DNA from 2 places in the Lysinibacillus sp. NPDC056220 genome. Region 2 is predicted to be linked to the other one. Evidence: predicted binding sites of a transcription regulator. Region 2 holds the regulator's gene; the other holds the start of a gene.
What was found. The regulator NrdR, encoded in region 2, represses ribonucleotide reductase genes. The targets are predictions, from matches to a motif close to AACACNATATATNGTGTT.

Region 1: ACOZBY_RS08095 (vitamin B12-dependent ribonucleotide reductase) is a predicted target of NrdR. The motif match lies at 10,790-10,807, and genes of this name have one in related genera.

Annotation. Positions count from the first base shown of each region.
Region 1 covers NZ_JBMOXD010000002.1:613,800-629,414, forward strand. The annotation lists gene ACOZBY_RS08055 (hypothetical protein) at 1-1,730, shown strand, start outside; gene ACOZBY_RS08060 (hypothetical protein) at 1,875-3,176, shown strand; gene ACOZBY_RS08065 (MFS transporter) at 3,501-4,724, shown strand; gene ACOZBY_RS08070 (M20 family metallopeptidase) at 4,747-6,162, shown strand; gene ACOZBY_RS08075 (glutaminase) at 6,247-7,209, shown strand; gene ACOZBY_RS08080 (amino acid permease) at 7,244-8,581, opposite strand; glycine riboswitch at 8,745-8,820, opposite strand; gene ACOZBY_RS08085 (rhodanese-like domain-containing protein) at 9,245-9,631, opposite strand; gene ACOZBY_RS08090 (lipoate--protein ligase family protein) at 9,836-10,666, shown strand; gene ACOZBY_RS08095 (vitamin B12-dependent ribonucleotide reductase) at 10,855-13,425, shown strand; gene ACOZBY_RS08100 (hypothetical protein) at 14,126-14,410, shown strand; gene ACOZBY_RS08105 (alpha/beta hydrolase fold domain-containing protein) at 14,890-15,615, shown strand, end outside.
Region 2 covers NZ_JBMOXD010000002.1:155,905-171,519, reverse strand. The annotation lists gene ACOZBY_RS05850 (hypothetical protein) at 1-176, shown strand, start outside; gene ACOZBY_RS05845 (DUF1294 domain-containing protein) at 206-469, opposite strand; gene rplT (50S ribosomal protein L20) at 604-963, opposite strand; gene rpmI (50S ribosomal protein L35) at 1,019-1,219, opposite strand; gene infC (translation initiation factor IF-3) at 1,251-1,754, opposite strand; gene thrS (threonine--tRNA ligase) at 2,168-4,099, opposite strand; gene dnaI (primosomal protein DnaI) at 4,525-5,454, opposite strand; gene ACOZBY_RS05815 (replication initiation and membrane attachment family protein) at 5,482-6,846, opposite strand; gene nrdR (transcriptional regulator NrdR) at 6,863-7,333, opposite strand; gene ACOZBY_RS05805 (glyceraldehyde-3-phosphate dehydrogenase) at 7,519-8,541, opposite strand; gene coaE (dephospho-CoA kinase) at 8,746-9,339, opposite strand; gene mutM (bifunctional DNA-formamidopyrimidine glycosylase/DNA-(apurinic or apyrimidinic site) lyase) at 9,353-10,225, opposite strand; gene polA (DNA polymerase I) at 10,238-12,865, opposite strand; gene ACOZBY_RS05785 (hypothetical protein) at 13,245-13,661, opposite strand; gene hflC (protease modulator HflC) at 13,846-14,856, opposite strand; gene hflK (FtsH protease activity modulator HflK) at 14,856-15,615, opposite strand, start outside.

The sequences.
Region 1 (15,615 bases), 460 kb from region 2:
CTTCTGATAAGGATTCCTTGCAAGGTGTCGTGAATACGATTGAGGCAGATATCGCCAAATTATCCCAAAATTATCGTGGCGCTATTCAAAACCTAACGATTCTTAATGAGGCTAAAGCAGATATTAAAAAAGTGGAGCAATTTATTAAATCATTTGATAAATTATCATCCAATAATACGCCGAACAAGCAGGTCACGGTTGCCAAGTCTATTCGTTCCAACTATGAAAAATTAACGTATAAGCAATTAAAATTGGTGCCAGACAAGTACGGACAGCTTTTAGCGACAGCAGAGAGTGCGGAAGAAAGTCAAATTGCCACATTAAACAATGATATAGATAGCTATATTGGGGATGATATTTATCCAATAAACCCATCTGCTAGTTCTTGGCAAAGTCATGTCAATAATGTGGCTCGTATGGTAAAAGAATATAAGAGCTTAACAAAAGCATCAGCAGCACAAATAGAGGGATATGACAGTCTTATTACTTTACAAAAGGATTTAAAAACGGCTGAAAAAGTCATAAAAGATATGGATGCTTATCAAAAGCTTTCTGGCGTAACGGGTGTAACTGAAAGTAAATTGAATTCAAGCTATACGAATACATTAAAAGCTTATAATAAACTGACGTCTTTACAGCAATCGCTTGTCTATAATGCTGAAGAGTTTTTACTAAATACGCCAAAAGTTTCAGTGGATGGGAAAGTACCTGCTGATAAAGCTGCGGCAGAGGCATTGAAAGCTGATATCGCCAAATTTGCGGATGTCACTAAATTTACATTCAATCAATTAGAAAAAGCTGTTGATACGGCGGCGCAGTCCTATAAAAAGCTGTCATCTGGTGCAAGAAAATATGTAACCAATAACTATTTACTAACAGGTGCTCAGAAGGATATTACAGGTGTCAAATCTTTCTATAAAAAAATTCAAGCCGCTAAAGAAGAAACAGATGCAGCTAAACAAGCTAAAAAAATAGAGTCTGTGCAAAAAGCGTATGCTAAATTACCTGCTAATCAACAGCATTTAGCAAAAGAGCAATACGAAGCATTGTTAAAGAATCAAATTATTGATGAAAATGCACCAAATATAAAGCAATTGAATGATGAAATAGCTATGATTGTTGCCAATGATCAATATTTAGTGTCAATAGATAAAATTAATACACTTTCTAAGCAATACAGTAGCTTAAGCTCAAGTGATAAAAAGCTAATTACCAATTATGATATTTTAAAAGCGGCCATCGCAGATGTGAAAAAAGTAGAGTCCTTTATGAAGACCTATGATAAATCGTTTAGCGCTAACCCAAGTACTGTTATCAAGGCTTTTGAAAAGCTTACGTCTAAGCAAGTGAGCCTTATTCATTCAGATATCCAAAAATTAATTAGCGAAAAGCAACAAGGTCAACAACAAACGAATGAAAATGCTTTGACATTAATTGAATCAATCAATTCTCTCCTCGTCAATGGTGAGTATATAGTTGATCTAGAGGGTAAAGTAAAAGAAATTCGTACGGCATATGATGCATTGAGCGCTAGTGATAAAAAGATCATCAAAAACTATTCGAAGCTTACGCAAGCCGAAACTGATTTGAAGAAGGTTGCCGATGTCCATGCATTATACAAAGAGGATGGCGACGAGGCGGCTCGTAAGGCCTGGCAATCAGCTTATGGGAAGCTTTCCAAAAAATTAGAATTACTTTATAAAAACATGTATCCACAGGATATGAAATGAGGTAAGCCCCGAGAAATTCGGGGTTTTTCTTTATAAATTTTTTTATTTGTCTAGTAAATTGGTTGTCCGCTATACTATGAACAGAAGAGTAAAGAAATTTTTTACATAACCATTGTAGTTTCACAAAGAAGGTAGGAACAATAGATGTATAAAATAGGTGTTGTGGGTCCTGTCAAATCCGTCAATAGAATTATCGCTTTAGCCAGAGAGATTGAACAGGATATGGAATTTATTCCGTATATTTATTCTATTGCGACAGAGACAAAGCATCTTGTGGAGACATATAACCAAGATGTGGATTTCTGGCTGTTTTCTGGCTACATCCCTTATAAGATAGCGTGTCAAACAACAGTTTCGCACGATAAATTGGCACATATCATTTTTTCGGAGGCGGCTATTTACAGAGGATTTTTAGAGCAATCCTATCGACAAAAGAAGTTTATTGAAAATGTTAGTATCGACCTTATCCCTTCTCCCTCACAAATGGCTTCAGAGGGTTTAGCGGAGATCCAAAAAAATGTGAATAACATGTATTTAAAGGAATTTGATGTAGCGATTGATCCAAAAGAGTTGTTTGATTTCCACTATACTCTTTGGCAGGAGGGAAAGATTGATTTTGCTATCACTTGCTATCCTTCCGTAGATGAGGAGCTGAAAGGTCGAGGGGTTCCTTCCTATTGGGTATCTCCTACAAAAACAGAGATTTACCATACAGTCCAGCTGTTTACCGAAAAAATCAAAACATCCTACTATAAAGAAACCCAAATTGGTGCTGTGATGCTTGAAATCAAGGACTTCGATTCCTTAAAGGAACGTATGAAGCAAGGGTATCGTATTCAATATTTAGAGCTACGTACCAAGGAACATCTACTGCAACTTTGTGAACAAATTGACGGTTCCCTCATTGAAGAAGGGAATGGAAAATATACAATTTTTAGTACAAGGGGAGCCATTGAAGGGCAAATTAAATTTCTACAGGAAAAAATGTATCAACTATCAATTGAAATGGAGGCCAAAGTAACAGCAGGTATTGGTTTTGCGCAAACCGTATTCAATGCGGAGCTACATGCTCATCGTGGGCTTAGACAGACCAAAGAAAATGAGGCCGTCGATATTGTGATGATTCAGGATGATGGTACGATTATTGAGTCGGTTGGACATATAGAAGAACTGTCTTATTCTTACCGAGCAGAAGACCCTGATATTTTAGAAAAGCTAAAAAAGGGTAATATTAGTATTAAAACGTATATGAAAATCCATGCGCTTGTGCAGAAAATGCGCTGGAAACATTTTACGACAAAGGATTTAGCGACACAGCTTCAAATGAGTGAAAGAAACGCACAGCGTATTGTTGCTGATTTATGTAGTGTGGATTTAGCAAGAATTTGTGGTGAAGAGTTACAGCATACGCGTGGTAGACCAATAAAAATGTATCAGCTTGTCTAGAAACTAAAAAGATGCTCCAAACCAGCCCATGGTTTGGGCATTTTTTTTTCTCAAATTTTAGGATTGAAAACAAAGGTCAGTTCATGAGTTGTGAGCTTTTTGAGGAAATCATTCATAGTGAAGGATGCGATTATCTATTAGAAATTTTCAAAAAAATATTGTATTTTTTGACTACTTTGATTATTATACGAATATATAACGAAAATGTCGGTATATAAAAGGGGTTTTGATTTTACTAGATTTACAAGGGGGCAAGAATCTTAAAGAGTAATCGTAGCGGTGATGCAATCACTGCCATAAAAAGGGATCATGGGAGGGATATAAATGACAACAAATGACGTAACGAAAAAATCTAGAAATGTCATCCTTGCACTATTATTTTTAGGCTGGTCTTTAGGGAACTTAGATCGCTATATTATGAACTACGCGGTCGTTTCAATTACAGGTGATTTGCAATTGGATGCATCTTCGACGGGTATCATTTTAAGCGCTTTCTTTTTAGGGTATGCCATTATGCAAATACCAGGAGGCTGGCTAGCTGATAAATTTGGCGCAAAACGAATCTTACTAATGGCAGTCATCATGTGGTCTATTTTTACGGGACTAACGGCTATTGCCTGGTCTTTAACAGCAATGATTGTTATTCGTTTCTTATTCGGCATTGGCGAGGGTGGATTCCAGCCGTCTAGCTCTAAAATTATTGCCACGATTTTTCCGAAAGAAGAAAGAGGAAGAGCGATGTCGATTATGCTTACCTCTGGTGGGATTGTTTCGCTAATTGTACCACTGTTAGCCGCGTATTTATTAGGAACAATTGGCTGGCGTATGATGTTTATCATTATCGGGGCTATTGGAGCCATTATTGCTTATTTATATTGGAAATACATTCAGCTACCAAAAGCTGAAACAGCAGATGCTGCTGAGACAGGTAGTCCGACAGTCAAGGTAAGCTTTAAAGAACTATTGAAAACACCGCTGATGTGGAATTTGATTATTGCTTATTTCTGTATTTATGCGGTGAACTGGGGATTAGTATCGTGGATTCCAACGTATCTTCAAAAAAATCGTGGACTAGATTTAATGTCCATTGGTTGGGCACAAACGATTCCTGCCATTACAACAATTATTGGGGTGTATGGTAGTGGCTATATCATCGATAAGCTTCCAAAAGGAATGGAAAAGGTGTTAGGCTCCATTTCCTGTGCAGTGATCGGTATTTTACTGTATTTAATGTTTACTGCGAAAACGGTGACATTATTTATTGGCTATCAAACAGTTGTTTCTATTTTTATCGCATTTGTCATCACGCTACTACCCGTAATCGTTTTAAAGAAATTGCCTTCGTCTATAACAGGCTCAGCGATGGGGATTGCGAATACAGGCGGACAGCTAGCGGGGTTTGTTACGCCCATGGCTATTGGTTTTATGGTCGATGCCTTTAATGGTTCCTTTGATGCAGCCTTTTGGATGCTGATTGGATTCGCACTCATTTGTATTGTGTCGCTTGTGACGCTAAACGATCAAAAGGGAGCATTATTGAAAGCATAAAGAACAAATTGGAGGGACAATTATGAGATTTCAAGAGAAAATTTCTACATTGATTGAGGCAAAGAAGGAAGCGAGTGTGGCCTTAAGCGATGCGATTTGGGCAGTACCGGAGCTTCATTTTCAAGAGAAACAATCGATGCAATATATGAAAGAGGCACTAGAAAAAGAGGGTTTTCAAACTGAGGTTGGCGTGGCTGGCCTTGATACGGCGCTGGTCGGAACATTTGGCTCAGGAAAGCCAGTTATCGCCTTTTTAGGGGAATACGACGCACTCCCAGGCTTGAGCCAAAAGGGTGGTGTTACCAATCATGAGCCTCTAGAGAATGGCGGAAGCGGTCATGGCTGTGGCCATAATTTGTTAGGAACAGGAGCATTTGCAGCAGCTGTTGCAGTAAAGGATTATTTAGAGCAACATCAGCAATCTGCAACCATCCGTTTCTACGGTTGCCCTGCCGAAGAAAATGGATCTGGTAAAGCTTATATGGCGAAAGCTGGCTTATTCGATGATGTAGATATCGCCATTTCCTGGCATCCTGGTACTTTTTCAACGGTGATGACTTGTAGCTCTCTTGCAAACTATGCCGTTACATTTAAGTTTACAGGTAAAAGTGCTCATGCAGCAGCTGCTCCTCATCTTGGAAGAAGTGCTTTAGATGCTGTTGAGCTTATGAACGTTGGGGTAAACTACTTACGAGAGCATATCATTCCAGAAGCACGAGTGCATTATGCTATTACAAACTCTGGTGGTTCATCTCCGAATGTTGTTCAACCATATGCCGAAGTTACCTACTTAGTGCGAGCACCTAAAAAGCAACAAGTGCAAGAAATCTATCAGCGCGTTGAAAATATTGCAAAGGGTGCAACGCTTATGACAGGCACTTCCCTAGAAATTGATTTCGAAGGTGCTGCTTCTAATTTAATAACAAATAAGACACTTTATGATGTCATGTATCAACAAATACTTGAAATTGGCATGCCAGACTATACAATAGAAGATGAACAGTATGCTCAGGCTATTTTCCATACGTTTTCTCCTGAAGTACAAGCCTCATCATTGGTCGGTCTACATAAAGGCGATGTACAACAATTACAAGGAAAAGTTATTGCTGATCATATTCCTCGTATACTCCCTGAATTTATTATGGGTGGCTCTACTGATGTGGGAGATGTCAGCTGGAATGTGCCAACTGTTCAATGTACAACAGTATGTATGGCATTAGGAACACCATTGCATACTTGGCAAGTTGTTTCTCAAGGTGTCACGCCAATCGCCCATAAAGGTATGCTACAAGCTGCTAAAATTATGGCGTGTACAGCGATTGAGTTATTGGCTAATCCAGTACTAATTGAAGAAGCTAAAAAGGAATGGCAAGAACGTCTTGATGGGGAGACGTATAAATCGTTAATTCCGGAGGGGACAATGCCTCCAAAGCTATAAAAGAATAGCAAAAATATGGATAGAGTCTTCATAGGAGAACTATGAAGACTCTGTTTTTGCACATTTTGAAAGGAGTCCACAGTAATGACAACACAACCTAGTCACGATCAGCTTGTGGCACAATGGGTAACACAGTTTCGCACTGCTGCTAAAGAAGGACAGTGCGCTAACTATATCCCTGCATTAGCTAAAAAAGACCCGAATCAATTAGCTATAGCTATTATCGGAACTGAAGGGCACGAAATGAAAGCCGGGGATACGACTGAACTATTTACGCTTCAGAGTGTTTCTAAAGTAATCACCTTTATATTGGCCTGTATGGACAGAGGATTGCCATATGTATTAGAAAGGGTAGATGTTGAGCCGACAGGGGATACATTCAACTCCATTATTCGTTTAGAAAGTCATCAACCAGGAAAGCCCTTTAATCCAATGATTAATGCTGGGGCGATTACTGTTTCCTCTATGATGATGGGAAATTCACCACAAGAGAAAATTGACAAAATCCTGCATTTTTTAGAGCAAATCATAGGCAAACCTTTAAGTATTAATGAGGAAGTGTTTCAATCAGAGTGGCAAACAGCGAACCGTAATCGAGCACTAGCCTACTACCTCAAGGATTCTGGTTTCTTAGACTGCCCAGTAGAAGCGGCTCTTGAGGTTTACTTAAAGCAATGTGCGATTGAAGTCAATGTATCCGATTTAGCGATGATTGGTTTAGTTATTGCCAATGATGGCTATCATCCGCTATTAAAGAAAAAGTTATTTCCTAAACAAGTGGCGAAATTAGCAAAGGCTTTAATGGTGACATGCGGTATGTACAATGCTTCAGGAAAATTTGCAGCATTTATTGGACTTCCTGCTAAAAGTGGTGTCTCCGGTGCCATTCTTACAGCTGTGCCTGGCCATGCAGGACTAGATTCACCCTTTCCTGCTGGCTGCGGGATAGGTATTTATGGACCAGCCATTGATCCAATCGGGAATAGTGTCGCAGGTGTCCAATTACTGAAACATTTAGCGACAGAATGGGATATGACCATTTTTTAAAAAGTAGAAGATGACTTCAGAGCTTAGTCTGAAGTCATCTTTTTTTCATTTTATATAGAATAAATAAGGCAATAAACCAAATAGGTGTTAGTAGCAGAGCTGTACGTGTTGCCTCGGAAATAAACATCACAATTAATAGAAAAGTAAAAAACGCAAGCACTACATAGTTGATAAAAGGTGTCAGCGGTGCTTTAAAGCTTGAGGCCTCATGAAGGGCACGATTTTTCCGTTTATAGATAATGTGAGAAATGATGATAATACTCCACACCCATATGAAGCAAATCGCACTAATAGTCGTAACGATACTAAAGGCATTCTCTGGCATTAGCTTACTTAACAGCGCCCCCACAGAGACAACAATTGCGGAAATAACTAGCGCGTTACTGGGAACACTATTTTTATTGAGCTTAGCAAAAGCAGGTGATGCTTGTTTATTTTTACCAAGATTAAAGAGCATGCGACTTGTTGAAAATAAACCACTATTACCAGCAGATGCGGCTGAAGTAAGCACGACAAAATTAATAATACCTGCAGCAATTGGAATACCTGCTAACGTAAATACTTGGACAAATGGGCTGCTTGCGGCAGACATTTCATACCATGGGTTGATACATAGGATGACAAATAGTGCCCCTACATAAAAGAGTAAAATTCGAAACGGTATTTTATTAATAGCTGAAGGAATGTTTTTTTGTGGGTTTGCAGTCTCGGCTGCCGATACGCCTACTAATTCCACACCGACGAAAGCGAAAACGACCATCTGAAAGGCCATTAAAAAGCCATATACGCCATTTGGAAACAGGCCGCCGTGAACCCAAAGATTATCTACTGAAACTGTTCCAGAGCTTGTTTGAAAGCCTGTCACTAACATAATAAGCCCAAGGATAATGAGTGCCACAATGGTAATCACTTTAATGATTGCAAACCAAAATTCTAACTCCCCAAATAGTTTGACCGTCAATAAATTCAGTAGTAGCAATAATACTAAACAACCGATAGCGGGAACCCATTGGGGAATATTAAACCAATACTGTGTATAGACTCCTACAGCAATAATATCTGCCATCGCTGTCATGATCCAACAGAACCAGTATGTCCAGCCTGTTACATATCCTGCCCATGGTCCTATGTATTCGGAGGCAAAATCCGTAAATGATGTATATCCAGAATTCGATAATAATAGTTCGCCCAATGCACGCATAACAAAAAAGAGTGCCGTTCCGACAATTAAATAGGCAAGAATGATGGAAGGCCCTGCTAACGCAATGGCTTTCCCGGAGCCTAGAAATAAACCGGTTCCTATTGTTCCACCAATGGCAATAAGCTGCACATGACGATTTTTTAATTCACGTTTTAATTGTTGCTGTTCCACGTTAATCCCCCCAAAGATGCATAAAAAATGATGACTGGAAAAATAAAAAGAGACTAGTTGTGACACTAGTCTCGGAAAAACGTCAGAATAACAAATACCATTTGACCACGGATGCTTCATCAAATCATCTTAATCTTTGTGTGGCATCGCTTAAAAAAGCTGTTATTACTCCTCTGTCCTTTTGCCTGAGATAGTGAACCCTTCGGCGACGCAAATGCGCTCTCTCCAGAACTGCTCCTGCTATAGTTTGATCCATAGCATTCATAGCTAATTAATTTTTATACTTAATATTATTTTAAGATATTATATATCCTAGCAGTGCTATTCCAATTATTCAACTATAAATTTATATTATTTTCAGAAAAATAGAAGAATGCAGTGCATACATGAAAAATACTAACGAAAATTAGTATTTTTGGACATACAAAATTTCTCCTATTATGTGAAAATGAATAAATTTGAAAGGCTTCTGGGAAGAATGATGAAGACCTTCAAAGTAGGTTCAAATAAGGTGGGACGAGGAAGCGGATGGCATAGTATGAACAAGCACCATAAATAGACACTTAAAATTTTGCAATAGATATAATATAGTAGAAACTCTGAATTTTTTGTATAAAAAGAAGTCGTCTCCTAGTTCTTTGAGACGACTTTTTTAGGGAAATATTAATATTTTTTGGTTTTTATTTTACCTGTCCAAGTTTTGAAACCGCCTTGAAGTTGGTAAATTTGGTTGTACCCACGTTTTTTAAGAAATAGTGCAGCACGTGAGCTACGGCCTGTATTTTGACAGTATAAATATACTGGTAAATCTGGGCGAATTTCTTTATAACGTTGACGTAGTGTTGTGGAAGGAACGTTTCGTGCTCCAAGAATGTGACCAGCATCAAATTCTTTTTGTTCACGAACATCGATTAGCTGTGCTTTACGATAGCCTTCAATAAATTGTTCTTGTGTTAAGTTGGTTACAGCTTTTTTGAGTCGTAGTGCATTAATACCGATGTATGCAATTATGACTACTAAAACGACACCGATTGTGATAAGTATGTCCAAGATTTTCTTACCCCTTTCTATCTTCTTTATTATTATAAAAGATGCGCTAGCGATAGTCCAATGAGTTTGATAAAATTAACTAGATTGTGGCGAATTCGTCTATCTCGCTTCAAAAGCAACAACTTGAACGGTAACGTAATCTTCGTTAAGGTTGAACCACAGGTGGGGCCTGAGGTACTTTTATAAATTGTAGGAGATGAACAAATGACAACTTGGTATTTTTTAAATTCAGGGAAATGTAGTCCGTCTTTTAATATGGCACTAGATGAAGCATTACTTGATTGGCATAGTGAGGGGTTAATTCCACCAGTCATTCGTTTTTATGAGTGGGAACCAGCAACACTATCAATTGGTTATTTTCAGCAGGCCAAAAAGGATATAAATTTAGACGCTGTACGAGAACAAGGCTTAGGCTTTGTACGTCGACCTACTGGTGGACGAGCTGTGCTGCATGAGCATGAGCTTACATATAGTGTCATCGTAACAGAAAGCTATCCAGATATGCCAGAGTCCGTGACAGAGGCGTACCGTGTGCTAAGTGAGGGAATCTTGCAAGGTTTCCACAACTTAGGAATGGATGCCTATTTTAGTGTCCCGGATACAGAGGAAAAAAGAGCAGACTTAAAGAGTCCAAAAAGTGCTGTATGCTTTGATGCTCCAAGCTGGTACGAGCTGGTAGTCGAAGGGAAAAAAATAGCTGGAAGTGCGCAAACACGTCAAAAAGGCGTTATATTGCAGCATGGTGCCATTTTATTAGATTTAGATCAAGAGAAGCTATTATCGGTCTTTAATTTTTCGAGTGAAGAAGCGAAGGATCGTATGCGCAGAAAATTACCGGAGAAAGCAGTAGCGATTAACAGTCTTGTGGATGAGCCTGTGACAGTTGAACAATGTGTGACAGCTTTTCGAGATGGATTTGCAAAATCGTTGCAAATTGAATTAAAACCATTTACACTTTCTGAGGAGCAGTTAGAATATGTCCGTGCATTAGAAGAAAAAAAATATGCATGTGATGAGTGGAACTTCAAAAAGTAAAAAATAGTATAAAAAAAATATTTTTAAGCTTTCAATCCTTGCTATTACAAGTAGTTCCGATTCTATTGAAAAAAGCAAGAGTTGAATTGAAAATCTATATATAGTATCTTTTTTAAAGACATATACACAATATGTAGTGTTTAACAACACATGATATTGTGTATTTATTTTGTAAGGGAGGCAAAACGATGGTACTCACAAATCATCAACCCGATGTAAACAATCAATTTGAACAGTTAAACAAAGATATCGAACAATTCCCGCAGGTACACCCTGTAACGCCTGATATGCACATCACGCACAAAGGTGTATCTAGACTTGTCATGATCGATCGCTACTCGTTTAAAGACACAGAAAAGAAAACACTGAAAGCTGGTGACTTTGTTGTTTTAACGGTCAAAGCTGATCCAAAATTCCCTGCACGTGGTTTAGGGACCATTCAAAAGCTGGACATGACTACAAAAACAGCAGATATTTTGATTGAGGAAGATTATCGTAGCGCTTTAGACGATCCAAAAGAGCAAGAAACGGGTGTGATTACGCGTTCAATTGACGTGCTAGAGAAGCCTCTTGAGATTTTTTATGAACAAATCGCTAAACGAAATGCAACAGGTCTTGCAATTGTTGAAAAAACGCCAGAAAAACGTCAAGAATGGTTTGAAAAATTTTATGATCAATTAGTGTCCTTAAAATTCATTCCTGCAGGACGAGTGATATACGGAGCAGGGTCTGAAACAGATGTAACATTCTTTAACTGCTACGTAATGCCTTTTGTTGCTGATTCACGTGAAGGTATTAGTGATCATCGTAAGCAAGTAATGGAAATTATGAGCCGTGGTGGTGGAGTAGGAACAAATGGCTCTACATTACGTCCACGCAACACACTGGCACGTGGTGTAAACGGCAAATCATCTGGTTCTGTTTCTTGGTTAGATGATATTGCTAAATTGACACATCTTGTAGAGCAAGGTGGCTCACGTCGTGGAGCACAAATGATTATGCTTGCAGATTGGCATCCTGATATTGTGGAGTTTATTATTTCTAAAATGCAAAACCCACGTATTCTTCGTTACCTAATTGAAAATACAACGGATGAAACAATCATTCGTCTAGCCAAAGAAAAATTAAACTTCAAGCCGCTTTCTATGCAAGAAGAAGCTATGTATCAAGGCATTGTAAACTATAAAAGCATTGAAGGTTTAGGTGGATTCGATACAGCCATTATTCGAGAGGCTGAAAATAAACTACGTGATGGTGGCACATATACCGTTCACAATCCAGAGTTTTTAACGGGTGCAAACATATCCGTAACATTAACTAAAGAATTTATGGAAGCTGTTGAAAACGATGATGATTTCGAACTACGTTTCCCAGCGGTGGAAGAATACTCAAAAGAGGAAATGAGTGCTTATAATACAGAATGGCATAATGTTGGTGACGTTCGTGAGTGGGAGAAGATGGGCTATAAAATCCGCACATATCGCACGATTAAAGCGAAAGAATTGTGGAATTTAATTAACGTATGTGCAACTTACTCCGCAGAGCCAGGAATTTTCTTTATCGACAATGCCAATGATATGACGAATGCAAAGGCATATGGTCAAAGCGTTGTAGCGACAAACCCATGTGGGGAACAGCCACTTGCGCCATACTCAGTGTGTAACTTGGCAGCAGTAAACCTTGCACAATTTGCTAATAAAGACAACCAAACTGTAGATTACGAAGCACTACGTGAAACGGTTCGTGTAGGTGTTCGAATGCAGGATAATGTTATTGATGCCACACCATACTTCTTAGAAGAAAATCGTGTACAAGCACTAGGTGAGCGTCGTGTCGGTTTAGGCGTAATGGGCTTAGCTGATTTACTTATTTATTGTGAGAAAGAATATGGTTCTGAAGCAGGTAATGCTTTAGTCGATGAAATCTTTAAAACAATTGCTGAAACAGCGTATGAGGCGTCTACAGAGCTTGCTAAGGAGCGTGGTAGCTTCCCATTCTTAGTCGGTGCTACTGACGAAGAAACAGCTCGTTTACGTAAAGCTTTCACAGAAACAGGCTTTATGGAAAAAATGCCTGCTCATATCAAGGAGCAAATTTTAGCAACGGGTATTCGTAACTCCCATTTATTAACGGTTGCTCCAACTGGTTCAACAGGAACGATGGTAGGTGTAGCGACAGGTCTTGAACCATACTTCTCCTTCACATACTACCGTTCTGGTCGTCTTGGTAAGTTCATTGAAGTGAAAGCTGAAATCGTAAAAGAATACTTAGACCGTCATCCAGAAGCTAATGAGCAAGAGCTTCCAGAATGGTTTGTAACGGCAATGGAGCTAAAACCAGAGGCACATGCTGATGTACAATGTATTATTCAAAAATGGATTGATTCATCAATCTCTAAAACAGTAAATGCACCAAAAGGCTACACTGTACAACAAGTTGAAAAAGTTTACGAGCGACTGTATAAAGGTGGCGCTAAAGGTGGTACGGTCTATGTGGATGGTAGCCGTGATTCACAGGTACTTACGCTAAAAGCTGAGGAAAATGATATGGATCAATTATCATTTGAAGAAGAATTAGTGGAAGAACATACAAAACGTCCAGTCGTATTAGTGGATACGATTCAAGCACTAGAGTCCACAACGGTAATTGGCTCAGACGTAGGAAATACATGTCCGGTTTGCCGCAAAGGAACAGTCGAAGAAATGGGTGGCTGTAATACATGTACAAACTGTGGCGCACAGTTAAAATGCGGCCTGTAAATATTGTTTATACCACGTTATTGTAGCGTTCTATAAACAATTTCAGTCATAAAAATTTAAAGTAACCTCTTCGGTATGATGACCGTAAGAGGTTACTTTTTTATTTTTTCTGAAAATTATAGGGTATCTATATAACCGCAAATAACCCCTATATTCCAATAGCAGGTATTACAAAAGCCTCGTTGGATTCTGTTACTTCAACTGTTACCTATGAACAATGAAGTTCACAGATACAGGAGTAAAAAAACGAACTGAGTCCTTTCAGCTACTAGACCCTTCCTAAAATCATGAATATAAAGCAAGAACCGTGCAACTGGTTAACGAAATGGGTGCTTTTCCATCATAAAAAAACGTATTTATTTTGTAGAAGGACTATGATGAGGAATAAGAATAATGGTGGATAGTAGATGAAGAAATAACTAAAAAACTAATGGTTTAATTTGTAAAATTAGAATATATAACATTATGATAAAATCTTTATTAGAAAAAATTACCAATTTAACATTTCTTAATTTTCTGTGGTGCAGTGTCGATTAGTCTTCATGAATCGCTACTCTAGTAAAATAGAGTGCCATCAAAAAAACGCTTATAGGGAGCATCGGCATCGGGATTTACAAAAATAAGTACAAAATTCCGAAAAGAAGGTTTGGGAACATCTTAATTACAATTTATGTCTATATTGAAAAAAGGAGGTATCAATATGTGGTTCATATTCGGAATTATTGCTATAGTTGCAACCTTTATAAATCTTTATATGTATAAAACAGGTAAAGATTATAAGCTTGCGATGGCAATGGGGGTATCATTTACAGCATTGACACTTTGTTCAGAGTATAGTCTTGTATCTAGATGGGTAAAAGTGGAGGATTGGGCAGCTTTAGAGGATGTAGTACCTGGTATGGAAAGGGCATTATGGTTTTTAACAATTGTTTCTATCTTACTAAATATAGCACCTATACTTTTAGAACCGAAAAATAAAAAATAGACGCTTACTCGAGCTCATACCGATATGGTAAGCAGCATAAAGTTCTCAAACAACGCTTTGGGGACTTCTTTTTAATAAAAAATCTTAATCCTAAAAATATGAAGGTAGAGGTAAACGATGCATGATAGGTCTATCAAGGCCTCAGGCTTTTGCTGCATGATTAAAATAAAAAGGCATCTGAAGGCTATCTGAACTCGTTCCTATACTTGAATTGCAGGGGCCTTAGTTGAAAACAATCTTTCACAATCGTGCAAATAAAAAAGACTGTCTTTATGAAGAAAGTTTGATTAAATGAAGGAGTCTATAGCCATATGTGGAATTAAAATATAAATGTCTGGTCAATTGTAATTTGTCATAAAGATTGGTTACAAAATCTATTTTGTAAAGTGCTTGAAGATGGTATTTGTTCACTTTAAGGGTTGTTTGTTTGAGTTTCTCGTACATCCACCTAGATGAACATGCTGAAAGGGGAGAAAGAAATGAGTGTAGTACTTTTTAATGGAGAACGTTCTGAAGAAAGTGTCCAATTTGAACAGTTGTTATTTTCCCAAAGTAATAAAGTGAGTTTTTCTAGTGTTGAAAATGCTAAACAGCTTATCAAACAAAGGGCAACGGTGAATAATCAGCCCTATGTTATTGAAGATGAAGTTCAATTTTTAAGTGTTAAGGACGAACAAACTTTTCAGGATATGCAAGTTTTTACTTTAAATGATCAAAAGTCCTCGAAACAAAAAGTGATTCTCTATATTCATGGTGGCGCTTGGACGAATCAGCCTTTACCTTTTCACTGGCTGTTTATGGATAAAATGGCGCAAGCATTACAGGCAAAAGTTATTGCTCCGATTTATCCAAAAGTACCTCATTTTAATCATAAGGATACGTACCAAAAAATGCTCAATCTCTATACTAGAATTTTAGAAACAATTGAAAGCTCCAGTCAATTAACTATTATAGGGGATTCTGCAGGAGGCAATATAACACTTGGTTTGGTCCAGCTTTTAAAAGAAAACCATTTGCCGCAGCCACAAAATATTATTTTATTATCTGCTTGTGTTGACCTAAGTTTAGAAAATCCTCTTATTCCTGAATATGAAGAAAAGGACCCAATGCTAGCTAGTGAAGGAATGGGAGTCATCACAAAGCTATGGGCAGCTGATAAGGATTTAAAAGATCCATTAATTAGTCCCATTTACGGTGATTTTCAG
Region 2 (15,615 bases):
AGGATGCCTTCGAGGTTGTCACTATTTTTGTCGGCGCACGTGATACTGCAACATTGCAGGGCTTTACAAAAGGCGACTTTGAATATTTACAGCAAGAAATACTATTGAATTATCCAAGTGCGAAAATCAATTGGAAGCAGCCCATTGAACAGCTTATGCGTAACACATCCTCTTGATGAGGATGTGTGTTTTAAAATGTTTTTATTTATATCCAAAGCTGTACGATAATAAAAATTTGGATGGCTGCCAGTAGAGGAAATCCAAAGGCAAAACTATTATGGCGTGTTTTGTGACGGAATAAATACATGCCAAGCACTCCACCTACTGCCCCTCCTACGATGGCTAGTGTGAACAAAGTACGCTCTGCAATACGCCATTCATGCTTTTTAGCACGCGATTTGTCCATCCCCATTAAAATGAGCAACACAATCGATATAATACTCATATAAGCTAATACTGCTTGTCCCATTTTCTACTCCTTTATCAAAAAAACGTATATGATTAATCTAACACAAAAAAGACTGATGGAAAAATCCATCAGTCTTTTTCTTCACCTATCGCATTCGCTTTCGGTGCAGAAATAATATTTAACTGAGTCAAATATTATTTAGCTACTGCTTTTTTAGCAGCGTCTGCTAATTGAGTGAATGCAGCAGCATCAGTTACAGCAAGGTCAGCTAACATTTTACGGTTAACTTCGATACCAGCAACTTTTAAACCGTGCATTAAACGGCTGTAAGAAAGACCGTTCATACGAGCAGCTGCGTTGATACGAGTGATCCATAATTTACGGAAATCACGTTTTTTCTGACGACGGTCACGGTATGCATATTGACCTGACTTCATTACTGCTTGGTTAGCAACTTTATATAATGTATGTTTTGAACCATAGTAACCTTTAGCTAATTTTAATACTTTTTTACGACGTTTGCGCGTCACTGTTCCGCCTTTTACGCGTGGCATATGAATTACCTCCTGCTTTTCATTAAAAAATGAATGTTAGTATTTTTGTAGTCAATTATTTCATGTAAACAAGTAAAGATTTGATGCGTTTGAAGTCACCAGATGAAACGATGTTTGCTTTACGTAAGTGACGTTTTTGTTTCGTAGATTTGTTTGCGAATAAGTGGCTTCCATAAGCACGGTCATATTTTAATTTACCTGAACCCGTTTTTTTGAAACGTTTCGCAGCTCCACGGTGAGTTTTCATTTTTGGCATGTCGAATTCCTCCTAAACTGTTCGTCTAATATTATTTCTCGTTCTTTGGTTGAAGAACTAAGAACATGCTTCGGCCTTCCATCTTCGGTTTTTGTTCTACCGTTGATACTTCAGCACAAGCTTCAGCAAAACGATCTAACACACGTTGACCAATATCTTTGTGTGTAATCGCACGACCTTTGAAACGTAGGCTACATTTTACTTTATCGCCTTTTTCAAGGAATTTAATCGCATTACGTAGCTTCGTTTGGAAATCATGTTCATCGATTGTCGGGCTCAGACGAACCTCTTTCATTACGATGACTTTTTGATTTTTACGAATTTCACGGTCTTTCTTTTGCTGTTCAAACTTAAATTTACCATAGTCCATGATACGAGCGACTGGCGGCTTGGCTTGAGGGGCCACAAGGACAAGATCCAAGTTTACACGAGCGGCGATTTCTAGCGCTTCATTACGTGTCTTTACACCAAGCTGGTCACCATTGTGATCGATTAATCGAAGTTCACGTGCGCGAATGCCTTCGTTTACATACATGTCTTTGCTAATAGTAATCCACCTCCAAGTAGTTGTCGCGAATACATGGTTTGGGCAAAGCCTTGCCCGGTTGAACGGTACATCCTCTTGTCATGTCCATAAAAAAAGGACGGACATTTTGAAGATGTCCGCCCGCTATATGTGCATGCGCAAGTCTACGCAAAACAATTCAACGTGTCATACCTGTTCACAGCCTTTAAAGCGTTGTATCAGGTGAGAAGCGGGCAGCCTCTACTTCAACCACAAACTTTGTATTCATTAACCTTAATTATATTAGCATGTATATGATAAGCTGTCAAATACTAATTTTCTTATCATTTCTAGATTGACCTACTATTAAATAATTTATACAACAGCAAGATTCATTTTATACAAAAAACCTCACTTATGCAAGTGAGGTTTTTTAAGAAAGATTATTTTGTAATTTCTGCTTTTATAGCTGCTAGGAAATTCTCAAAGCTAATTGTTTCGGAATCTTTTGAGCCATAGCGACGAACATTAACACCATTAGCTTCAACTTCTTTATCACCAATGACAAGCATATACGGAATCTTTTTCATTTGTGCTTCACGAATTTTATAGCCTAATTTCTCTTCACGATCATCCATTTCCACACGTAAGCCCGCTGCTGTTAATTGCTCTTCGATTTGTTTTGCATAATCGAAGTGTGCTTCATTCGATACTGGAATGACTTCTACTTGGACAGGAGCTAACCAAGTTGGGAATGCACCTTTATATTCTTCAATTAAGAAGGCAACGAAACGCTCCATTGTTGATACAACGCCACGGTGAATAACGACTGGACGATGTGGTTTGCCATCCTCCCCAACGTAGCTTAGGTCGAAACGTTCTGGTAATAAGAAGTCTAGCTGAACTGTTGATAAAGTTTCTTCTTTACCAATCGCTGTTTTTACTTGCACATCCAGTTTAGGACCATAGAATGCTGCTTCACCCTCAGCCTCGAAGTAATCTAAGCCAAGCTCATCCATTGCTTCTTTTAACATACTTTGTGCTTTTTCCCACATAGCATCATCATTAAAGTATTTTTCAGTATCAGCAGGGTCGCGATATGATAAACGGAATGAATAATCATTTAAATCGAAATCTTTATACACCTCTAAGATTAACTGCACGACTTTTTGGAATTCTGCTTTAATTTGGTCTGGACGAACAAAGATATGTGCATCATTTAAAGTCATCCCACGTACGCGCTGCAGGCCAGAAACTGCTCCCGACATTTCATAGCGGTGCATTGTTCCAAGCTCAGCAATACGTAATGGTAAGCTACGATAAGAATGCATGCTATTTTTGTAAACCATCATATGGTGAGGACAGTTCATTGGACGCATAATTAATGTCTCGTTGTCCATTTCCATTGGTGGGAAAATAGAATCTTGGTAATGATCCCAGTGACCTGAAGTTTGATAAAGCTCTTTTGAACCTAATACAGGTGTATAAACATGCTTATATCCAAGAGACAATTCTTTATCGACAATATAACGCTCAATAACACGACGAATTGTTGCACCATTTGGTAACCAAAGTGGTAAACCTTGGCCGACCTTTTGAGAAGTTGTAAATAGCTCTAATTCCTTCCCGATTTTACGGTGATCACGTTCTTTTGCTTCTTCTAGCATTTGTAGGTGATGTTTTAATTCTTCTTTTTTGAAGAACGCTGTACCATAAATACGTTGTAGCATTTTGTTATCAGAGTTCCCTCTCCAATAGGCACCTGCTAATGATAGCAGCTTGAATTCGCGAAGTTTACCAGTAGATGGTACGTGAATACCACGGCAAAGATCGAAAAATTCCCCTTGATAATAAATGGACACTTGCTCATCTGCAGGGATTGCCTCTAGTAATTCTAATTTATATTCATCGCCAATTTCTTCATACATTGCTTGTGCTTCCGCACGACTTACATTTTTACGTTCTACCTCTAGATTTTCAGCAATAATTTTTTTCATTTCCTTTTCAATTGCTGGTAAATCCTCGGCAGTGATGGGTGTAGGAGAATCAATATCGTAGTAGAATCCTCCATCAATGACAGGACCAATACCAAGCTTTACATCTGGGAATAAACGTTTAATTGCCTGTGCTGTTAAATGAGCTGTTGAGTGACGTAAAATCTCAAGTGCTTCTTCATCATCTTGTGTAATAATGGCAATTGTAGCATCTTCTTCGATTGGTGTTTTTAAATCAACCAATACATCATTAATTTTACCTGCATAAGCTTTTTTTCGTAAGCCAGGGCTGATTGATAAGGCTACGTCATCTGTTGATGTACCTTTTACAAATTCTTTTACTGCGCCATCTGGGAAAGTTAATTTAATCATTTCTGACATATTCTTTGCACTCCTTTGTTAAGTTGAATACATAATGATTGATTGTAGACTAATAAAGTGATTCAGCTGCCAATATGAGCGCTCTCCACAATTGGACTAAGCGAAGTCTCCACATCTAAAATAATAAAAAAAGCCCCGTCCCTCACAAAAGGGACGAAGCGTATGCTCGTGGTTCCACCCTTCTTCCTTCCGACTTATCAAGTCAGACGAAGCTCAAGGCTAGCTAACGGGCTAGGGACCGGCGAAAGATTATCCCTTTCGCTGCTCAGCAGGTAGTAAATGATGCGTTCAAACTAGGAAGCTTTCAGCCGTTGACTTCCCTCTCTAGAAGCTGATACACAAAATTCATGTCCTCATCAATGCATATTGATATTTAGTATATGAGTCAGTATACGCTCGATTGTCGAAAAATGCAACTACCAATGTTACATCCTACGGTTATTGCCACGCATTTCAATTGGCTCTGTCAAGGCTTTAATACGCTCCATTATACGGCCTGCCTTAACAACCTCAATATCACCTTTTTGTGATTGAGCTAAATGGTGCTCTAATTCTCCATAATTAAAATTTGATGTAATAAACGTTGGCAATTGTTCCGCCATACGATAATGGAAAATAGTCCCTAAAATTTCATCCCGTGTCCAGGCGGTCATTGTTTCTGCACCTAAATCATCGAGCATTAAAACAGGTGCCTTTTTAATATAATCTATTTTTTCATTCAATGTATTATCGCCAATAGCATTTTTCATTTCCCGTAAAAATTCTGGCACGAAGACAACCACTGAACGTATTTTAATAGACGCTAGCTCATTGGCGATTGCACCAAGCACAAAAGACTTCCCCACGCCGAATTTACCGTATAAGTAAAAACCCTTTGATGGTAAATGACCTGATTCTTTTGTCGCTTTTACAAATTGTGCTGCTTTTTGGGCAATCATCACCCGAGACTCATCATCGATACTTAAATCTTGAATAGTTGCTTGAAGCACATCTTTTGGCATATGCATACTTGCAATCATATTCGCGACATCCCGACGCTCTTCTTCCCTGATCTTTTGCTCACAGCGTACATAATCAATTTCAACTGTATTCCGAACTACCCTTAGAGTAGGGAGGAAGCCTTTTAAATAGTTTGTACAATGTTCTGTGTTATCACAACCACAACATTCCGTAGATTGACTAATAAATTCATGCAGCTTAGGTAAATTTCGTTCGATATTATCATAGCTTAATTCATCTGCATGACGTGCAAGAAATTCCTGTACTCGGGGATTATCTAAAATTTCACGTCGCATAGCTTCATAGCGTTCTTGAAACGAGGGTACATTAATAGCTCGTTTTAATGGTCCATTTATTGGTTCGATTGTTGTTCACCTTCTTTACTATTCACTTTTCCCTAGCATTTCTAATATTTTTTGACGTTCTTTTTCAAAATCTATCGTGCTAGAAGTACTTTCCTCTTGTTTCTCATCACGTTTATAAAACCACTCAGGGACTTTTTCTTCTCGTTGATGTCCTGAACGTCCCTTAACACGCTGACTCGTTTTAGTGGTCGTTTGAGGTTTATTTTTCCAAGTTGTATATTTATCATGCTCTTGGCGTGCAAGTTCCATTGCTTCTTTAGCGGTTTGAATATTTTTACGAACCCAATGATCCGCAATCGTTTCCACATATTTTTTAGGTAACTTCATATCCGTTGTTAACATAACATACTCTAGCAAAGCATTGACTACCCCAACCGGCATGCCATGCTGTACAATCAAACTTTCCGCAAGTTGTACAGAGGTTTGCAAAGGTTCTTTTCCATTATTAATGTCACGTAACACTTGAATAGGAGCTGTAGTCTCTAAATAGTGCTGTAGCTCCTGATCCTTCGTTTTTTGTCCCGTTTCTTCTAATGGCAACTGTTCGCTAACTCTCGCTATTTTGGGCGGCTCTTTTGACACAGTTAACTTATAGAAATCAGCAGCTGCCTTGCGTAAGCGCTCTTGAGAAATTCCTAAATCATCGTCTAAAGCAAGAATCACCACTTTTTGCATATCGAGCGCTGTTAAATGATATAAAAATGCTAGCTTTGCGATAGCCTCACGAACTTCTAATGTCAGTAAACTAGACGGTACCAATTGCTCGGATAACCCTGCTTGTAACAAATCGAAGTCAAATTGCTCCAAATAAAAAGGATACACCCTTTGTTGTTTATCCTTACGATTCGTATCCACTTGTAAATCTGATGGAATATTGGAATGAACGGGCTTATAGACATCTATAAAGGCACGAGATACATCCTTTAACTCCGCGTCCCTTACAGGGGATATAAAACGTTGACGCAAATTACGATATGCCTGCTCTCCAATTTTGCTAAATAAAAACATCGACAACAACGGGTCTTTCATAAAGCTTTCTGCATCTAATGGACGCTGTAGCTCATATAAAAAACTCCGCTCACCAGCATTTTCTTTTTTCCATGTACGTAGTAAACCAATCGCTTCAAGGGCTATTCGTGCCTCAAACACTTTACCAATGGGCAGACCAAGCACATTCATTAAATAATAATGTGTCATTTGCTGCTTTGGTATCTGCTCTGCTTCAGCCCATAAAGTTAAGTATAGGCTGATGGGGTCTGAGCCCGTTAACGGTTGATAGAATAATGTTACTAATTGACGCTCTTGAGTAGAAAATGCATGAGGTAGACGAATGTCAAAAGGATCGCCAGGCTGCAATTCCTTATATAAATGAATCAACGTCATTCATCCTCTCTATTTTCTATGATTTCTGCTCCGTTTGACGTTGAATAATATCTTTAATCTCCTCGATAAAGACATTGATATCTTTAAACTGTCGGTAGACCGATGCAAAACGGACATACGCCACCTCATCAATTTTGGCTAAGCGATCCATGACCAATTCACCGACATCTTCTGAGCGTACCTCCGAATTTCCAATACGACGAAGATCTTTTTCAATTGATAGGACAAGTTGCTCCAGTATATCAAGCGCAACTGGGCGTTTCTCACAGGCACGAATAAGGCCACGAAGTACCTTTTCACGGCTAAATTCCTCTCGTGAACCTTCTTTTTTCACTACAACTAATGGGGTCTCTTCAATTTTTTCAAACGTTGTAAAACGGAAGCCACATGACTCACATTCACGACGTCTACGAATTTCTTTGTTATCATCTACTGGCCTCGAATCCACAACACGCGTTCCGTTAAATTGGCAAGATGGACATCTCATATAATTACTCTCCTGGTTTACAACAATTTAATATTTCTATTATAACAAATTTCCTACATATAAGAAAAGTGCATTCACGTAGTGAGCTCATGATAAACCTAAAGCACCTAAAGTACAAGGAAAGTTTTTTAAAAAAAGCACATTGAAACCCGTTAGATTTCAATGTGCTCAAGATAAAAATATTATTATGCGTTAACTGTTTCTAATGCATTAGCTACTTTTTTCACTAGGTCCACAACACGCGCAGAGTAACCCCATTCATTGTCATACCAAGCAAGTACTTTCACTTTACGGTTACCTAATACCATTGTGGAAAGCCCATCAACTGTTGATGAGTAAGTCGTTGTGTTGTAATCAGAAGATACTAGTGGTTCAACTGAGAAATTTAAAATACCTTTCATTGGACCTTCTGTTGCAGCTTTTACAAAAGCTGCATTAACAGCATCAACTGTTACATCTGTATTTAAATCTACTACAAGGTCCACTAAAGAAACATTTGGTGTTGGAACGCGAAGTGCCATACCATGAATTTTACCTTCTAATTCAGGTAGAACTAATTTTAATGCTTTGGCAGCACCTGTAGATGTAGGAATAATTGATTGTGCGCACCCACGTGCACGACGTAAATCTTTATGTGGATTATCTAAGTTCTTTTGATCGTTTGTATAAGCATGAACAGTTGTCATCAAACCATTTTCAATACCAAATGTATCATTTAATACTTTTGCTACTGGTGCTAAGCAGTTTGTTGTACAAGAAGCGTTTGAAATTACATCATGTTTAGCAATATCAAGTTTGTCATCATTAACACCTAAAACAATTGTTACATCTTCGTTTTTACCAGGTGCTGTTAAGATAACTTTTTTCGCGCCAGCCTCTAAGTGCATTGCTGCTTTGTCACGTTCATTAAATTTACCTGTAGCTTCTATAACGATATCAACACCCATTGTAGCCCAAGGTAATTTTAATGGGTCGCGTTCGCTAATAATTTGAACTCGTTTGCCATTTACAACTAAAGCATCGCCTGCTGGTTCTACTGTACCTTCAAATGTTCCGTGATTTGTGTCATACTTAATCAAATGTGCTAACGTTTCTGCTGGATAGCTAGCGTTAATAGCAACAATATTTAAATTTTCTTGTACGATCGCTTGGCGGAAAACCATACGTCCGATACGTCCGAAACCATTAATAGCAATTGATACTGTCATTTAAAAATCCTCCTGTGAGTACATACTCAGATTAATTATATACTTTATGGTGATTAGTATAACACAATTTTAAAAAAGATGAACATTATATACTCATATTATTAAAGTTCTTATTTTCTGAAAAATTATCTCTTATTATGGCATTCACCCATAAAAAAATGTGTAGCAAGATGTACTTGCTACACATTTTTAGTCTGAAGCCATTTAAATTACACCCCAGAAAGCTAGAATTTTCTTTAATTGTTCCTCTGTATTTTCCAGATTCTCATTATTATAAATGACTGCATGAGCTCCCTTTTCTTTCACAGACATAGGCAACTGTGAATGCATGCGCGCCAAGGCATCCTCTTTTGTTAAATGATTGCGTTCCATTAAACGTCGAAGCTGAACCTCTTCACTTACCGACACTACAATGATACGCTCTACAAAATGCTGAAGCTTACTTTCAAATAACAGGGGAATATCCATGACAACATGTTCATGACCGCCCTCTAAATAGGCATCCCGTTGACGTAGCATTTCCTTTCTAATCGCCGGATGCATAATATCATTTAAAATTTTTCGTTTGGCTGGCTCATGAAAAATAATATTTCCAAGCATTGTCCGATTCAAATTGCCATCCTCTAGTAAAATATCTTGGCCGAAGTTTTCTGCAATAAATGCCAATGTCTCCGTTCCTGGTTCGACAACATCTCGCGCTACAATGTCTGCATCCACAATCGGTAATCCTAGTTCGAGCATCATTTTTGCTACTGTACTTTTTCCGCTTGCAATACTTCCTGTAAGTCCGATAATCATTGTTAAATCCCCTTTAATGTTGACAATTTGGGCAAAAAGACGACGTCCGCCCACCAATCGTCATTTGACTTGTTGCTGTTTCACAGGCGGGGCATATTTTTTTCCCATACATTTTCAAACGATTCTGCATGCTCCCAGCTTCCCCATTAATATTTCGATAATCAGAGATAGTTGAACCACCTGCTTCAATACTTTGACGTAAAACAGCAACGATCTCCTCAAATAATGCTCGTTTGCGCTTCTCACTTATGCGGTTCATTTTTCGTGCAGGATGAATTTTCTGAGCGAATAGCGCCTCCGTTGCATAAATATTGCCACAACCCGAAATGACTTGACCATCCATAATCACTTCTTTTACGGCCTTATTCGCATATTTCGGTAATGTAGATTTTGTTATAAAAAATTCACACGCTAATTCATCAAAGGGCTCTGGTGCCATTTTTGTTAATGGTATATGATCTTCAATTTTTGCCAAAAATCGTAGTTCACCAAAACGTCGTATATCTGAATAAATTAAGTAACCACCATCAGCCATCTTAAATGTTGCATGTATATGCTTTTGGAATTTGGCTTCATTGATGTCTTCTGGTGAATTTACAACAAACCATGCACCTGTCATTCCTAAGTGACTAACAAGAACATAAGGAACCTCATCTTTCAATAAATGAAAGAAAATATATTTCGCACGTCGTTCAATTTTTGTAATCGTCATTTCAGACAATGTTAATTCAAATGCATCAGGCTCCGCTTGTTTAACAATACATTGTTTCCCCTCACTAAAAGAAAAGTGTACCCTTTCAGATAGCTGAACATGTTGAATTGTACGTCCTTCAACCTTTGGCTTCAATGCCTGGACGACACCTTCTACCTCTGGTAACTCAGGCATTTGAACCCCTCCTTATTTTGCTTCATACCATGTCGAACCATGGTTAAAATCTACTTTTAGCGGTACGGAAAGCTCAATCGCATTTTCCATTACCTCTGGTACAATTTTTTCTAACATCGCAATCTCTTCCTTAGGTGCTTCAAAGATTAATTCATCATGCACTTGTAAGAGTAGCTTTGCCTGCATATTTTCCTTTTTTAGTCGAGCATCCATATCAATCATTGCTTTTTTAATAATATCCGCAGCACTTCCCTGAATCGGGGTATTCATAGCCGTACGCTCAGCAAAACTTCTTAAATTAAAGTTCGAGCTTGTGATATCTGGTAAATACCGACGTCTATTTAAAATCGTTGTGACATAGCCATTGAACTTCGCATTTTGCACAATATCATCCATATACTGTTTGACGCCTGGGAAACTAGCGAAATATTTCTCAATAAAAGTTGCCGCTTCCTTACGGGTAATATCTAGATTTTGTGATAGACCATAATCACTGATTCCATAAACAATCCCAAAGTTCACAGCCTTTGCTGCACGACGCATATTACTATCAACTTCTTCTTCGGATACATGGAATACATCCATCGCTGTTCGTGTATGAACATCCATCCCTTCACGGAAGGCCTCTACAAGGTTTTTATCTTCCGACATATGAGCGAGTACACGTAATTCGATTTGCGAATAATCCGCAGAAAACAGGATCCAATCCTCTTTTGAAGGGACAAATGCTTGACGGATTTTACGTCCCTCCTCTAAACGGATAGGGATGTTTTGTAAATTTGGATCTGTCGAGCTTAGTCGTCCTGTAGCGGTTAGAGCTTGTTGGAAACGAGTATGCACCTTGCTATCCTTTTCATGTATTTCCTTTAGCAACCCTTCAATATAAGTAGATTGTAATTTACCAAGCTGACGATATAACAGAATATATTCAATAATGGCATGCTCTGATTTTAACTTTTCTAATACATCAGCAGCCGTCGAATAGCCCGTCTTCGTTTTTTTAATAACAGGTAAGCCCAATTTATCGAATAAAATAACACCTAATTGTTTTGGTGAATTAATATTGAAGGTTTCTCCTGCCTCCGCATAAATTTCTTGTTCAAGTACGACAAGCTTATCGTTAAGCTCTTGTCCCATTTTTTCTAGCGTGGCACGGTTAACAGTAATGCCTTCACTTTCCATCTCACCTAAAATGGCTGCCAGAGGCAATTCCAACTCTTTATAAAGGTCAAATTGTTCATTTTCTTTTAATAATGCCTCTAGCTTCGGCTGTAATGACCATACAGCATAGGCTTTTCGGCTAACATGCTGAGCAAGCTTATCTATTTCAGGTACAGCACGTTTGGCTCCCTTTCCATAGACCGTTTCATCTGCTTGTACATCATAATACCCAAGCTCTCTTGCAAGAGTGGCAACATCATCTCCACTAAGTCCGGGATTATTAATATACGAAGCAAGCACTAAATCAAAATCAACGCCAGCTAATTGAATACCTGCTCGTTTTAATGCCGCTTTAGACGCTTTGGAATCAGACATATATTTTATTATTGATGAATCCTCTAACCAGCGACGTAGTATATCTGATTTTGCCGCAATCTCAAAAGGAATGTATTGAGTCTTTGTTCCATCAGATAATGCCATCCCTAGTAGCGCACAAGTGTGGTAATGTTCATTCTCTAGCTCCACATGCACAGCCATCACATCTTGTAAGTCTTCTTGGCGTACTTCTTGAACTTGTTCAAAATCAAAAGGTGTTTGCTCTTGCTCTTGCACAGTAAAATCACTTTTCTCGAGCAGTGATTTAAAGCCCAGCTCACGCCATACATTCATTAATTCTTCTTCATTTGGTCCGTTGTAAGCGAGATCAGTTAGTGAAATGGTAATTGGTGCATCTGTATAAATCGTTGCCAGTTTCTTACTCATAATAGCCTGCTCTTCATTGGCTACCAGCTTTTCTTTCATTTTAGAAGCTTTCAATGTATCCATCGCCTCATAAAGTGCCTCAACGGAGCCATGCTCTTTTAATAGTTTGACGGCAGTCTTTTCACCAACACCTGGCACACCAGGAATATTATCTGAAGAATCACCCATTAAGCCTTTCATATCAATAATCTGTAGCGGCGTTAAACCGTACTTTTCTGCAATAAAGGCCGGAGTATTTCTCTCAATTTCTGTAATCCCCTTTTTCGTTATATAAACTGTTACTTGCTCCGTCGCAAGCTGTGTTAAATCACGGTCACCAGAAACGATAATCACATCCATATCCTGTGATGAAGCTTCTTTCGCCAGCGTCCCGATAATATCATCCGCTTCATATAAATCTTGCTCGTATTGTTTTATTCCATAAGCATCAATTAGCTTTCGTATATAAGGGAATTGCTCCGATAATTCTGGTGGAGTCTTTTGTCGTCCACCTTTATATTCTGTAAAGGTTTCATGACGGAAAGTTGTTTTTCCTGCATCAAAAGCCACTAAAATTTTCGTTGGTTGTTCTTCCTCTAATATTCTTTGTAGCATTGTTGTAAAGCCGTATACAGCATTTGTATGAATACCACTATCATTCGTCAACAATGGCAACGCAAAAAACGCGCGATATGCTAAACTATTACCGTCCAATAATAGTAATTTTTCTTTTGTCATAATATGATCCTCCTGCGTTGTCTTCTACTTCCTTCTACTTTATCATAACAATACATTTCAAGTAAAAAAAAGCAGACGGTCATCCCCTTGGATATTCGCTACTTTCGAGTCGCTATCCGTCATTCTCTTGGTTTTACCCGTCACTTTTAAAATCCTATCCATTACTTCTGGATTTCAATCTATAGCGACAAGCCAATCAGTGAAATTTTACTGATCATACAAAATAGAATGCGTTCAGTTATCGACCTTCTCTGAACAGTAAATAAAGTTAATTATTTCCATATTAACAGGGTAGATGATTCTACGTATTCAATGCAAAAAACGTAAAAAACTTTCATTCGTGGAGAAAACTCCTGTGAATGAAAGTTCTATAATGGATTTATTGATTAGCTGTTCGATAAAAAATTTCTTCATATATAATCGTTAAGATAAATGCATTCATAAAGGCAAATACTAAAAATAATGGCATTCCACCCAGCTGTGGCTGTGTTAACTCTTTACTAAATACCATCACAGCACTAATTTGTGCTAAAAAGAAAATAAAGCCAATACCGACTTGCCATATAGGACGCTTGACCTTCCGTTTTTCATACCAAAACAACTTTTTAAACAGATTTCTTACATCATTCGCAATAATAATACTCACTAAAAAGATACTGACAAAAAATACAGGTATATGATAAACACTCTTTGTCATCCATGCAAAATCAGATAGGCGGAAAAAAAGAGTCAATAACGACGCTATACTACAAGCAATTCCTACATTTTGGAGCCATGTGCTAATTCTTAATTTCACAACTATTACCCCCAACAGTTCTTTTTTAAACATTATTATTCTATCAAATTATAGGCGGTTGGGGAATAGAAATTTGTAAGTTTCTATTATTTTCACAATATAACAATCCAATTGTATGGATACTTATAATTTTCATATTTTAAAAAAGTCGCCCTCCTAATAGGAGAGACGACTTTACTATCTATTATTTTAAATAACCAGATAAAATTTTCGCATAAGGTGATGACGCTGGCAAAATAATGACCGTATCCTCTCCAACCGTTTTCTTATAGGATTCTAGCGTGCGGTATAGGGAGTAAAATTCAGGATCTTGAGAAAATGATTTATTGTATATTTTTGCAGCTTCTGCTTCTCCCTCAGCTTGAATAATGGATGCCTCCTTATTCGCTGTAGCTAACATTGCCTGCACCTGTTGATCAGTTTGCGCTTCGATACGTCGTTTATCTGCATCCCCCTCAGAAAGATATAATTGAGCCGTTGATTCACGCTCTGAAATCATACGGGTAAATACAGATTGTTCATTTTCAGCGGGTAAGTCTGTACGACGAATACGTACATCCACTACTTCTACGCCATATTTGTCGTTTTGTAACAATTCATTAACTCGCTCTGTTACACGATCGTTGATGCTTCCTCGTGAGGAATTTTCATCATTAATAATTTCATCGTATCGTAGTTGCCCTAGCTCTGTTCTAATTACTGAGTAAATAAACTCCTCCATTCGAGTCTCTGCCTTACTAAGTGTACCTGCATTCGATATTAAAGCTTTTGGATCCGTAATACGCCAAACAGCATAGTTATCGATGATAATTCGTTTCTTATCCTTTGTATTAATTTCTTCTTCTGAAATATTATAGGTCATCTGATTTTTTGGTAATCGTGTAACACTTTGAATAAAAGGAATTTTCATTTTTAAGCCTGGATTTCGTTCAAATTTTACTACCTCTCCAAACTGGCGAACAACGGCATACTCAGATTCCTTTACAATATAAACATTAGCAAAGATAGTAAGGGCTGCCGCAAAGACAATTGTTAATGTAATGGCAAGAGACAGATATTTTTTAGGATTGAGCGTGCCTTTTTTCTCCATTTTCACGACATTGTCTCCCGAGTTACCGTCTGTTGGAGCCTTTTTTTTACTTTTTCCTGATAAAAAATTGAGGAATTTGTCAAGGTCCTTATTTTTTTGGTCCATTAATTCCCACTCCCTTCTTTTTTATCTGTTTGTGGCTGCTGAGGCTGTAATGGCTGTAGCGGTAAGTACTTCATTGTACTACCATCATCATTCATAATATATATTTGCGCCTTCGGTAAAACATTTTCAAGTGTCTCTAAAATTAATCGTTCTCGTGTAATTTGTTGATTCCCCTTATATTGCTCATACATCTTATTAAAGACAGCTACATCACCTTGAGCTTGCTCAATACGGGCTGTTTTTGCACCTTGTGCCTTGGAAATAATAGCATCTTTTTCACCCTCAGCTTCACTTTTACGCTGATTCATATACTTTTGTGCCTCATTCGTTTTTGTATTCTTTGTTTCACGTGCATCTGTTACTGCTGTAAAGGCAGCTCGCACTTCCTTGTTCGGTAATTCAACATCTTGCAACTTCACACCTAATACGCCAATACCAATATCATATTTTTCGATTAAGGACACTAGTAAATCGCGTGTTTTTGCTTCAATTTCAGCCTTCCCATCTGTTAATGCTGCATCAATTGTAGAGCTACCAATAATTGAACGAATGGCGCTTGATGTGGCGCTATGTAAAATTTCTTCGGGGCTTTGCGCGTTAAATAAAAATTTACGAGGATCAGTAATTTTCCATTGTACAACAAGGTCAGTTAATACAATATATTCATCGCCTGTAATCATCTTTGTCTCAGCATCATAGGCCTCTAGCTCTCCTGCCTTATTTTGCTTATAGCCAAACTGTAAACTGAACGTTTCTTTC